DNA from 3 places in the Neorhizobium sp. USDA 3394 genome. Region 1 is predicted to be linked to each of the others. Evidence: predicted binding sites of a transcription regulator. Region 1 holds the regulator's gene; each other region holds the start of a gene.

The links. Region 1 encodes PhoB, which activates phosphate uptake and scavenging genes when phosphate is short. Its sites were predicted from a motif close to TGTCATNNANCTGTCAT; they were not measured.
Region 2: a site for PhoB is predicted at 1,570-1,586, ahead of ACZ9EJ_RS20460 (DUF2794 domain-containing protein). Genes of this name have one in related genera too.
Region 3: a site for PhoB is predicted at 1,849-1,865, ahead of ppk2 (polyphosphate kinase 2). Genes of this name have one in related genera too.

Annotation. Positions count from the first base shown of each region.
Region 1 covers NZ_JBWCDU010000001.1:2,155,250-2,158,520, forward strand. The annotation lists gene ACZ9EJ_RS10300 (Crp/Fnr family transcriptional regulator) at 1-185, shown strand, start outside; gene ACZ9EJ_RS10305 (winged helix-turn-helix domain-containing protein) at 651-1,337, opposite strand; gene phoB (phosphate regulon transcriptional regulator PhoB) at 1,352-2,035, opposite strand; gene phoU (phosphate signaling complex protein PhoU) at 2,065-2,778, opposite strand; gene pstB (phosphate ABC transporter ATP-binding protein PstB) at 2,824-3,271, opposite strand, start outside.
Region 2 covers NZ_JBWCDU010000001.1:4,181,435-4,184,705, reverse strand. The annotation lists gene ACZ9EJ_RS20470 (Bax inhibitor-1/YccA family protein) at 1-483, shown strand, start outside; gene ACZ9EJ_RS20465 (GNAT family N-acetyltransferase) at 593-1,150, shown strand; gene ACZ9EJ_RS20460 (DUF2794 domain-containing protein) at 1,160-1,549, opposite strand; gene ACZ9EJ_RS20455 (DUF1223 domain-containing protein) at 1,842-2,591, opposite strand; gene ACZ9EJ_RS20450 (sulfite exporter TauE/SafE family protein) at 2,787-3,271, opposite strand, start outside.
Region 3 covers NZ_JBWCDU010000001.1:4,149,259-4,152,529, forward strand. The annotation lists gene ACZ9EJ_RS20290 (L,D-transpeptidase family protein) at 1-117, shown strand, start outside; gene leuC (3-isopropylmalate dehydratase large subunit) at 181-1,590, opposite strand; gene ppk2 (polyphosphate kinase 2) at 1,911-2,825, shown strand; gene ACZ9EJ_RS20305 (amino acid ABC transporter permease) at 2,905-3,271, opposite strand, start outside.

The sequences.
Region 1 (3,271 bases):
GCGAACTTCATGCCAGTAGGAAGCGGGCGGAGATAATGTCGCTGAAGACCGTGAAAGCGAGGCTCGAAGCCTGGATATCCTGGAACGGTGGGTTCCCCTCGAAGGGCATGTGGAAGCAGATCGCGGAAGAGATCGGAGTCTCTCCCGAGGCATTGTACCGGGAGATTGCACGCCGGAGATCGTAGCCAGGTCTTGCGGACGGTGCGGAAGGACATATGGCAGGGCGAAACAAGATCTACCGGGGCGATCCAAGGATCGTAACTTAGTTTCCTATTGCGCCCGGTTGAAGCGCCCTGTCAGAAATGTTCCGGAGCCAAGGCGGCTAGTCCTCCATGTCCTCTACGCGGGACGCATCGGTGAAGCTTATGCTCTGCACCACGCTGCCCGAGACGGGGAGACAGGGATGTGGATATTCACCGCTTAGTCACCAGCACTCCGGGCGCGGCGTCGGAGAACCGGACCAACCGGCGAAGGCATATCTGAAGGTGATTGCGGTCGACCCGCAAGGTACGGCGGAGGCGTTGGCAAAAGGCGCTGCATAGTTCCAATAGCTGGCGAATGCTGCTTCGCCAGCCTCCATGGCAATGATCCGCCGGGTCGCCATCAGCCGGTCAGGATAAAGATTGGCCCCAAGTCCAAAGAGACGCCTGTCAGAAATCGCCCAATGCGTATCCGGTGCCGCGCACGGTCCGGATCACGTTGTCGGACTTGCCAAGGCTGATGACTTTGCGAAGCCGGCCGATATGGACATCGATCGCGCGCTCATCGACGTTCGTGTCGTCGCCCCACAGGGAAGCCTTGAGCTCCGAGCGTGAATAGACCTTGCCGGGCGTCCGCATCAGGAATTCAAGAAGCTTGAACTCCTTCGGCCCGAGCTTGACCTCGCGCTTCTGCCGGTGAACCCGATGGGCTTCCCGGTCGAGCGTGAGATCGCCCACCTTGAGCATATGGTCCAGGAGGGCGGGGTTGACCCTCCTGAGCAGGTTCTTCACGCGGACGACGAGCTCGACCGGGGAGAATGGCTTCATGAGGCAATCATCGGCACCCGCAGCCAGGGCGACCAGGTGAAGGCCCTCCCCACCCGATGGAACAAGGAGTATGATCGGAAGGCGCGATAGGACCGGATCGAGACGCACTTCGCGGCAGACCTCGAGACCTTGCACACCCGGAAGGTCCGAACTCATGACCAGGATATCCGGCGGAACGGCCTTCAGGCGATTGGAGATCTCGGCACCACTGGCCAGCATCGATACGACGAAGTTGTCGGCCGCGAGGGCTTTCTGCAATATCAGACGAAACGACTCGTCGTCGTCGACCAACAGGACCCGCGCGCTCATCTCGTGGCCACCAACTATGTTTCCATGGAGTATCCGGCACCGCGGACGGTGCGGATTACATCCTGCATGTTGGAGAAGTTGAGTGCCTTGCGAAGTCTTCCCACATGGACGTCGACCGTACGCTCGTCGACATAGATGTCATGGCCCCAGACGCCGTCCAGAAGCTGCGAGCGGGAGAAGACCCGGCCTGGCGCCGCCATCAGGAATTCGAGCAGGCGGAATTCGGTCGGGCCCAGACGCACCTCGCGGCTCTTGCGGTGAACGCGATGGGTTTCCCGATCGAGTTCGATGTCGCCGCAGCGGAGCACGCTGGAGAGCACTTCCGGACGAGCCCGCCGCAGCATGGCCTTGACGCGAGCCATCAGTTCCGGCGTCGAGAACGGCTTCACCACATAGTCGTCGGCACCGGTGGCGAGGCCGCGAACACGTTCGCTCTCCTCGCCGCGGGCCGTCAGCATGATGATCGGCAGGCGCTCCGTTTCCGGGCGCATGCGCAGCCGGCGGCAGAGTTCGATGCCGGAAACGCCGGGTAGCATCCAGTCGAGGATCAGAAGGTCCGGTACCCGTTCCTGAAGCCGGATCTCGGCTTCGTCGCCCCGCAAAACGGTATCGACCTCATAACCCTCGGCTTCCAGATTGTAGCGAAGAAGCACGCTCAGCGCTTCCTCGTCTTCTACGACAGCGATTTTTGGCAGCATTCTTCAGCCTGCTCCGTCAGCATTCCGTCTTATTCGGTGATAGCGCCGAGCGTGTTCGACGAGTCGTCCTTCGGACGATCGCCTTCCGGCTGGGCGCCTGTCGTCATGTAGTAGATGGTCTCGGCGATGTTGGTGGCATGGTCGCCGATACGCTCGATGTTCTTGGCGCAGAACAGCAGATGCGTGCAGGTGGTGATGTTGCGCGGATCCTCCATCATGTAGGTGAGGAGTTCGCGGAACAGCGAAGTGTACATCGCGTCGATTTCCTCGTCGCGGCTGCGGATCGCCTCGGCCTTTTCCGCCGAACGCGTCGCGTAGACGTCGAGGACGTCCTTGAGCTGCACGAGGGCGAGATCGGAGAGATGCTCCAGGCCGCGGGCGAGCTTGCGCGGAACGCCGGTGCCCTGAACCGCGATGACGCGCTTGGCGGTGTTCTTGCCAAGGTCGCCGACGCGCTCCAGATCGGAGGCGATGCGCAGCGAACCGACGATCTCGCGAAGGTCGGCTGCAACCGGCTGGCGACGGGCGATCGTGACGATCGCCTTGTCGCCGATCTCGCGCTCGGCGTGATCGAGGATCACGTCGTCGGAGATGACCTTCTGCGCGAGTGCGGCGTCGGAATTGACCAGCGCCCGCACGGCGTCCGAGCACATCTGCTCGGCGAGGCCGCCCATTTCGGAGATGCGGCGGCTCAGGTATTTCAGTTCGTCGTCATAGGCCGACAGGATATGGGTCGATGCCATCTTCTAGTCCTCAAAATTGATTTTCAGGCGGCACTTTCGGCTGGATCAGCCGAAACGGCCCATGATGTAATCCTGGGTGCGCTGATCGTCGGGATTGGTGAACATCTTGTCGGTGTCGTTCTCCTCGACGAGCTGGCCGAGATGGAACATGGCGGTGCGCTGCGACACGCGGGCAGCCTGCTGCATCGAATGCGTCACGATGACGATCGTGTAGTTGGCTCGCAGTTCATGGATGAGTTCTTCAACCTTGGCGGTCGCGATCGGGTCGAGCGCCGAGCAGGGTTCGTCCATGAGGATGACTTCCGGCGACACGGCGATCGCACGGGCGATGCACAGACGCTGCTGCTGGCCGCCGGAAAGCCCGGTGCCGGATTCATGCAGGCGATCCTTGACTTCGCCCCAGAGGCCGGCGCGCTGCAGGCTCGCCTCGACGATCTGGTCCATGTCGGCCTTGTTCTTGGAAAGGCCATGGATGCGCGGACCATAGGAGATG
Region 2 (3,271 bases), 2.0 Mb from region 1:
AGCTTCCGCGTTCATAAGATGAGCGTCGGCGCGGCACAGGCCACTTTCTGGGGCTACGCGGCCCTGATGGGCCTCTCGCTCTCGTCGATCTTCCTGATCTACACCTCGCAGAGCATCGTGCAGACGTTCTTCATCACGGCCGCCTCCTTCGGCGCCCTGTCGCTGTACGGCTACACGACGAAGAGAAGCCTGTCGGGCATGGGCTCGTTCCTGATCATGGGCCTGTTCGGCCTGATCATCGCCTCGATCGTCAACATCTTCCTGGCGTCTTCGGCCCTCGGCTTCGCGATCTCCGCGATCGGCGTGCTGATCTTCGCAGGCCTCACCGCCTACGATACGCAGAAGATCAAGGAAATGTACTTTGACGGCGACGACGTCGCGGTTGCTGGCCGCAAGGCCATCATGGGCGCTCTGACCCTCTACCTCGACTTCATCAATCTCTTCACGTTCCTCCTCCAGTTCCTGGGCAACCGGAACAACTAATTCGAGGAATGCGAACACGAAAAAGGCGGCCTCCGGGCCGCCTTTTTTATTGCCCGGCTTCGCGCCGCAGCATAGTCTTCGGCCATTCCTTTCAACGGCCTGAATCTCAATGACATTCCATCTCCGCGACGCCTCCCCCGCCGATCTTCCGACCATCACCGATATCTATCGCGACAGCGTGCTGAACGGCACCGCAAGCTATGAGCTCACCCCGCCGGACCAGGCGGAGATGACGGCTCGTTTCGAGGCGATCCGCGCCAAGGGTTACCCCTATATCGCAGCGGAACAGGAAGACGGCACGCTCCTCGGTTATGCCTATGCATCCGCCTTCCGGACCCGCCCGGCCTATCGCTGGCTGGTCGAGGATTCGATCTACCTGGCACCGGAAGCGCGCGGCAAGGGCGTCGGAAAGGCGCTGCTCAAGGAACTGGTGGTGCGCTGCGAAGCGCTGGGCTTCCGCCAGATGGTCGCCGTCATCGGCGGTGCAAGCCCCGCCTCCGTTGGCCTTCATCGTGGCCTCGGCTTCGAACTGACGGGCACCCTGAAGGGCACCGGCTTCAAGCACGGGAAGTGGCAAGATACGGTGCTGATGCAGGTCTCGCTCGGCGAGGGCAATGAAACCGATCCGGATCCTGGCGTCTATCCCGGCTCGCTGTTCACCGAATAGAACGCCGCCTCAGTCGATCAGTTTCAGCACCTTGTCGAACACCTTGAGCACCTGCGGCAGTTCATGGCCGCGTTTCATGATCATGCCATGGGTGTTCATCACGGAGTAGGCGCCCTGCTTGCCAGCGAGCTTCGGGTTCTTTTCGATTCGGAAGAGCGGGCTTTCGCCGGAGCGTTTGAAGACGGAGAACACGGCCCGGTCCTTGAGATGGTCGATCGCGTAGTCCTTCCACTCCCCCTCGCCGACCATTCGGCCGTAAATCCTTAAAATCGCATCGAGTTCGCGCCGGTGGAAGGTGACCGGTGCGGGATCGCGGTTCTGCCGATATTCACTGAGATCGACGACGACGGCTGCGTCCCGGGGTCTCTGGCTCCCGGGTAAATCCGGCTGATCTGTCATCAAGACTCCCAAATCGTCAAATGTCAGAGATGTGACAGTGTGCCCGAGAGGCCGTAAAAATCAACCCGGCAATTCGCCCGGAACGAACCGTCACGATTTTATTCTTGCCCCATTTCGAACAAAAGAGTGCCCGATTTCGAAGCGAGATTGGCATCGTTGGTTGGCGCCGTTTTCAGCGCCATATGGCCCGGTCTGGTGCATTGACCCTTACCCCCAGCCCCCCAATGTTATTGGATCGGGCCGCCAACAAGAGTTCACGCACAATCAGGCAAGCTAGGAACCGCACCCGCGGTCAGTATTTTTTGCGGCCTGCCATCAGCACGGTCGCGCCGAGAATTGCCGCAGGCTCGCCGCCCGGGCCGGATGTCTGCAGCAGGATCGCGCAGCCATCCTTCTTCGACTTGCCCATCAGCTTGCCCGGCAGGGTCAGCTTCATGCTCTGGCCGTTCCAGGTGCCGACCGACTGCACGTCGTAGACGGCGTGCCAATATTCCATCGTCTTGCCGCTGTTTTCACCCTTGGTGACATCCACCAGCTGGCGCTTTGTGAAATACGCGACGACGACGTCAGCCTGCCCCTTGCCGTCGCCGATCTCGATTTCGATTTCGTCGCCGCGCATCGCCGCGGTGACCGGGACGTCGAGCCCCTTGCCGGTTTGGCCGAGTGCCTTCACCTTGTCGTTGATGATCGTGAGGTCGGTGCCCTTGACATGATCTCGGCCGTTGATGACGGCCTGGGGAGTATAGACCCCGCTCCGGCCCAGCGTCTTGGCATAACCATATTGACGCTCGGTATTTTCCTTGGAACTCAGTGTGTCGGTCCAGCCGAGATAGTTCCAGTAATCGACATGGTAGGAAAGCACGACCATGTCTCCCTGCGCCACCAACTCACCCAGAGCGGCGTCGGCCGGCGGGCAGGAGGAGCAGCCCTGGGAGGTAAAGAGTTCGATCACGCCCTTCGGCGCCCTGACCTCTCCTGCAAATGCAGCGCCCGCATAGAACAGGCCCGCAACAAGGAGTACGGAGCGAAAACGAGAGGGCATGGGTGGCAGACCTTTTTATCAGGGCAACTGTTATCCACGATTGCTCGCGGCGATCAAGGGCCTAACGCACGGGATGGCGGAAAGTAACCACCAGCCCCCCTCAAGAGAAAGTCACGAAGGGGTGAAGACCGGATATTTGATCGGTTTCCGAATGCGTTTCCCTGGACATCAAACTTCGCGAAAAACGCGCCGAGGTCAAATCAGTTTGAGCAGGCCTTGAGTAAAATAAACGGCACCTACGCCGGTGACGATCCAACGCGTCCAGGCGCGGAAATTCTGGTCGGTCATCTTCTGCAGTATGTCGTTGCCGGCCCGCGCCCCGAGGATCGCGATCGGCGCCGCGACCAGCACCGCAATCCACTCGGCAGCCGGCAGGTCAGAGGCCGCATTCCAGTAGAACACCACCTTCGTTGCATGCGAGGCGACCTGTACCGCAGCCTTGGTGGCGATCACCTTGCGCCGGTCCATCGTCGTGCGGATGAAGAAAATGTCGATCGTCGGCCCCGACACGCCGACGCCGACCGTCAGCGCTCCGGCGATCAGCCCGCAGGCCAGTGCATGCAGCGGTTTCGAGGCATCGAGCCGCAGTTTCGAGACCGGCATCCAGACGAGGATCGGCATCAGCCCGATGGCGATCGACACGACGATGAGATCCGGCTGATAGTCGACGATCAGCAGGA
Region 3 (3,271 bases), 2.0 Mb from region 1:
CACCTTATCAAGCCCGGCTACGAGCCGACGGCCGGCTGCATCGCCGTCAGCCTCCTGGATATGAAGCGTTTGCTCCGCTTCATGCGCAAGGGGACGGTGGTCAAGGTGCTCGGTTAGGGCCTGAAACGAAAATGCCCGGCGCTGAGGGCCGGGCATCTCGAAGTCAAAATTGAAAGACGCTTATTTCCACTCGCGGATATCGACGAAGTGACCCGCGACCGCAGCTGCGGCGGCCATGGCCGGCGAGACGAGATGGGTGCGGCCCTTGTAGCCCTGGCGGCCCTCGAAATTGCGGTTGGAGGTCGACGCGCAGCGCTCGCCCGGCTTCAGGCGGTCGTCGTTCATCGCCAGGCACATCGAGCAGCCCGGCTCGCGCCATTCGAAACCTGCATCCTTGAAGATCTTGTCGAGACCCTCGGCTTCCGCCTGTTCCTTAACGATGCCGGAGCCCGGGACAACCATGGCGGACACGGTCGGCGCGACGGTGCGGCCTTCGACAACCTTGGCTGCGGCGCGCAGGTCTTCGATGCGGCCGTTGGTGCAGGAGCCGATGAAAACGCGGTCGATGGCTATATCGGTGATCCTTGTGCCGGGCTTCAAGCCCATATACTCCAGGGCGCGCCATTTGGAGGTGCGCTTGGTTTCGTCCTGGATATCGTCCGGGTTCGGAACGGAACCTTCAACCGAGATGACGTCTTCCGGCGAGGAGCCCCAGGAGACGATCGGCGGCAGGTTGGCGGCGTCGAGTACGACCACCTTGTCGAAATGCGCGCCTTCGTCCGTCTGCAGCGTCTTCCAGTAGTCGAGCGCCATATCCCAGGCCTTGCCCTTCGGGGCGCGCGGCTTGTTCTTGATATACTCGAAGGTCTTTTCGTCGGGCGCGATCAGGCCGGCGCGGGCGCCGCCTTCGATCGTCATGTTGCAGACCGTCATGCGGCCTTCCATGGAGAGCGCGCGGATCGCCTCGCCGGCGAATTCGATGACGTGGCCGGTGCCGCCGGCGGTGCCGATTTCGCCGATGATGGCAAGGATGATGTCCTTGGCGGTGACGCCCGGCGGCAGCTGGCCGTCGACGCGCACCAGCATGTTCTTCGCCTTCTTCTGCACCAGCGTCTGGGTGGCGAGCACATGCTCGACCTCGGAGGTACCGATGCCGTGCGCCAGCGCGCCGAATGCGCCGTGCGTCGACGTGTGGCTGTCGCCGCAGACGATGGTCATGCCCGGCAGGGTGAAGCCCTGTTCCGGACCGACGATATGGACGATGCCCTGGCGGACATCCTTTTCCGAATAATATTCGACGCCGAAGTCATGGGCGTTCTGGGCAAGCGCTTCCACCTGGATGCGGCTTTCCTCGTTCTTGATGCCTTCGTGGCGGTCGGCCGTGGTCGGGACGTTATGGTCCACGACGGCAAGCGTCTTTTCGGGAGCACGGACCTTGCGGCCGGCGATGCGCAGGCCTTCGAACGCCTGCGGCGACGTCACTTCGTGAACGAGGTGACGGTCGATGTAGAGAAGACAGGTGTGGTTCTCGTCCTCGGAAACGACGTGGTCGTCCCAGATCTTGTCGTAAAGGGTGCGGGGTGCGCTCATGGCTGCTGTCCGTAAAGCTGACTGAAACAGAAAATGGGTGTCCGGCAGCACGAGCCGCCGCAAGCTGAACAATCAGCTAAGTCGGTCGCAAAGCGCCCCGGATACTCGCGCAAAAAACCGTGCCGGCAGACGTTTGTGGTCCTGCAGCACGACGATATGGTTCGCGAGGCATCCGAATTTCGATCCCATGGCCGCTGCAATAGCAGTTTCCGAAGAAATCGGCAATCGAATTGCTTCGCAGAAAATCCGTCGCATCTCTGTCATAAAGCTTTCGCGGAAACGTGGTTGATCTGAGTTTCCATAACGGAGGAATGCCTGCCATGTCCGCACCCATGCAAGACCAGCTCAGCCGCATCAAGGAAGAGATCGCCGACAGCTTCGATGAAGAGCTGGAACTGCAGATGGAAGAGGACCGGCTCGACGAGCTGGTCGTCGAGGGCATGTCCGAGCCTGCCGAGGCGACGATCGACCGCCGGATCTACTTCCGCGAACTCTTCCGCCTCCAGCATGAGCTCGTCCGCCTGCAGGACTGGGTGCAGTACAAGAAGCTGAAGATGGTCGTGCTGTTCGAAGGCCGCGACTCGGCCGGCAAGGGCGGCGCCATCAAGCGCGTCACCCAGCGCCTCAACCCGCGCGTCTGCCGCACGGTCGCCCTTCCGGCCCCGACCGAGCGCGAACGCAGCCAGTGGTATTTCCAGCGCTACGTGCCGCATCTGCCGACCGCCGGCGAAATGGTGCTGTTCGACCGCTCCTGGTACAACCGCGCCGGCGTCGAGCGCGTCATGGGCTTCTGCACCAAGGACGAGCTGGAAGAGTTCTTCCGCTCTGTGCCGGAATTCGAACGGATGCTGGTCCGCTCCGGCATCATTCTCGTCAAATACTGGTTCTCGATTACCGACGAGGAGCAGGAATTCCGGTTCAAGATGCGCATTCACGATCCGTTGAAACAGTGGAAACTGTCGCCGATGGACCTCGAAAGCCGCGTCCACTGGGAAGAATATACCAAGGCGAAGGAAGAGATGCTCCAGCGCACCCACATTCCGGAAGCGCCGTGGTGGGTGGTGCAGGCCGTCGACAAGAAGAAGGCGCGGCTGAACTGCATCGCCCATCTTCTCGCCCAGGTGCCTTACGAGACCGTGCCGAAGGAGCCCATCGACCTCCCGGGCCGCGTCCGGAACGATGATTACATCCGTCATCCGGTACCGGCGGACATGTACGTTCCGGAAGTCTATTGAACCACACACTGCGCCCTGCCGTCGTTGACGTCGCGGGGCGCAGACAGAGACTGAAACGGGAGGCGGATTTTGGGCCGCCTCACCGCTCCGTTCTTCTCCGCAAACGCCCTTCCATGCCGCGCAGGGCCAGCGACAGGCCGATCGTCAGCAGCAGGTAGATATAGGTGACGATCGAATAGGTCTCGAAGAAGCGGAAGGAGCCGGCGGCATAGACCTTGGCCATCTGGGTAATGTCGGCGACGCCGAGGACCGAGACGAGCGAACTATCCTTCACCATCGAGACGAAGTCGTTGGAAAGCGGCGGCAGGATCACCCGCATCGCCTGGGGGAAGACGATCAGCCGGAAACGCTGCCAGCGGGTGAGGCCCAGTGCCTTTGCTGCTTCGATCTGGCCGATATCGACGGCCTGGAACCCGGCACGAAAGATTTCGGCGATGAAGGCGGCA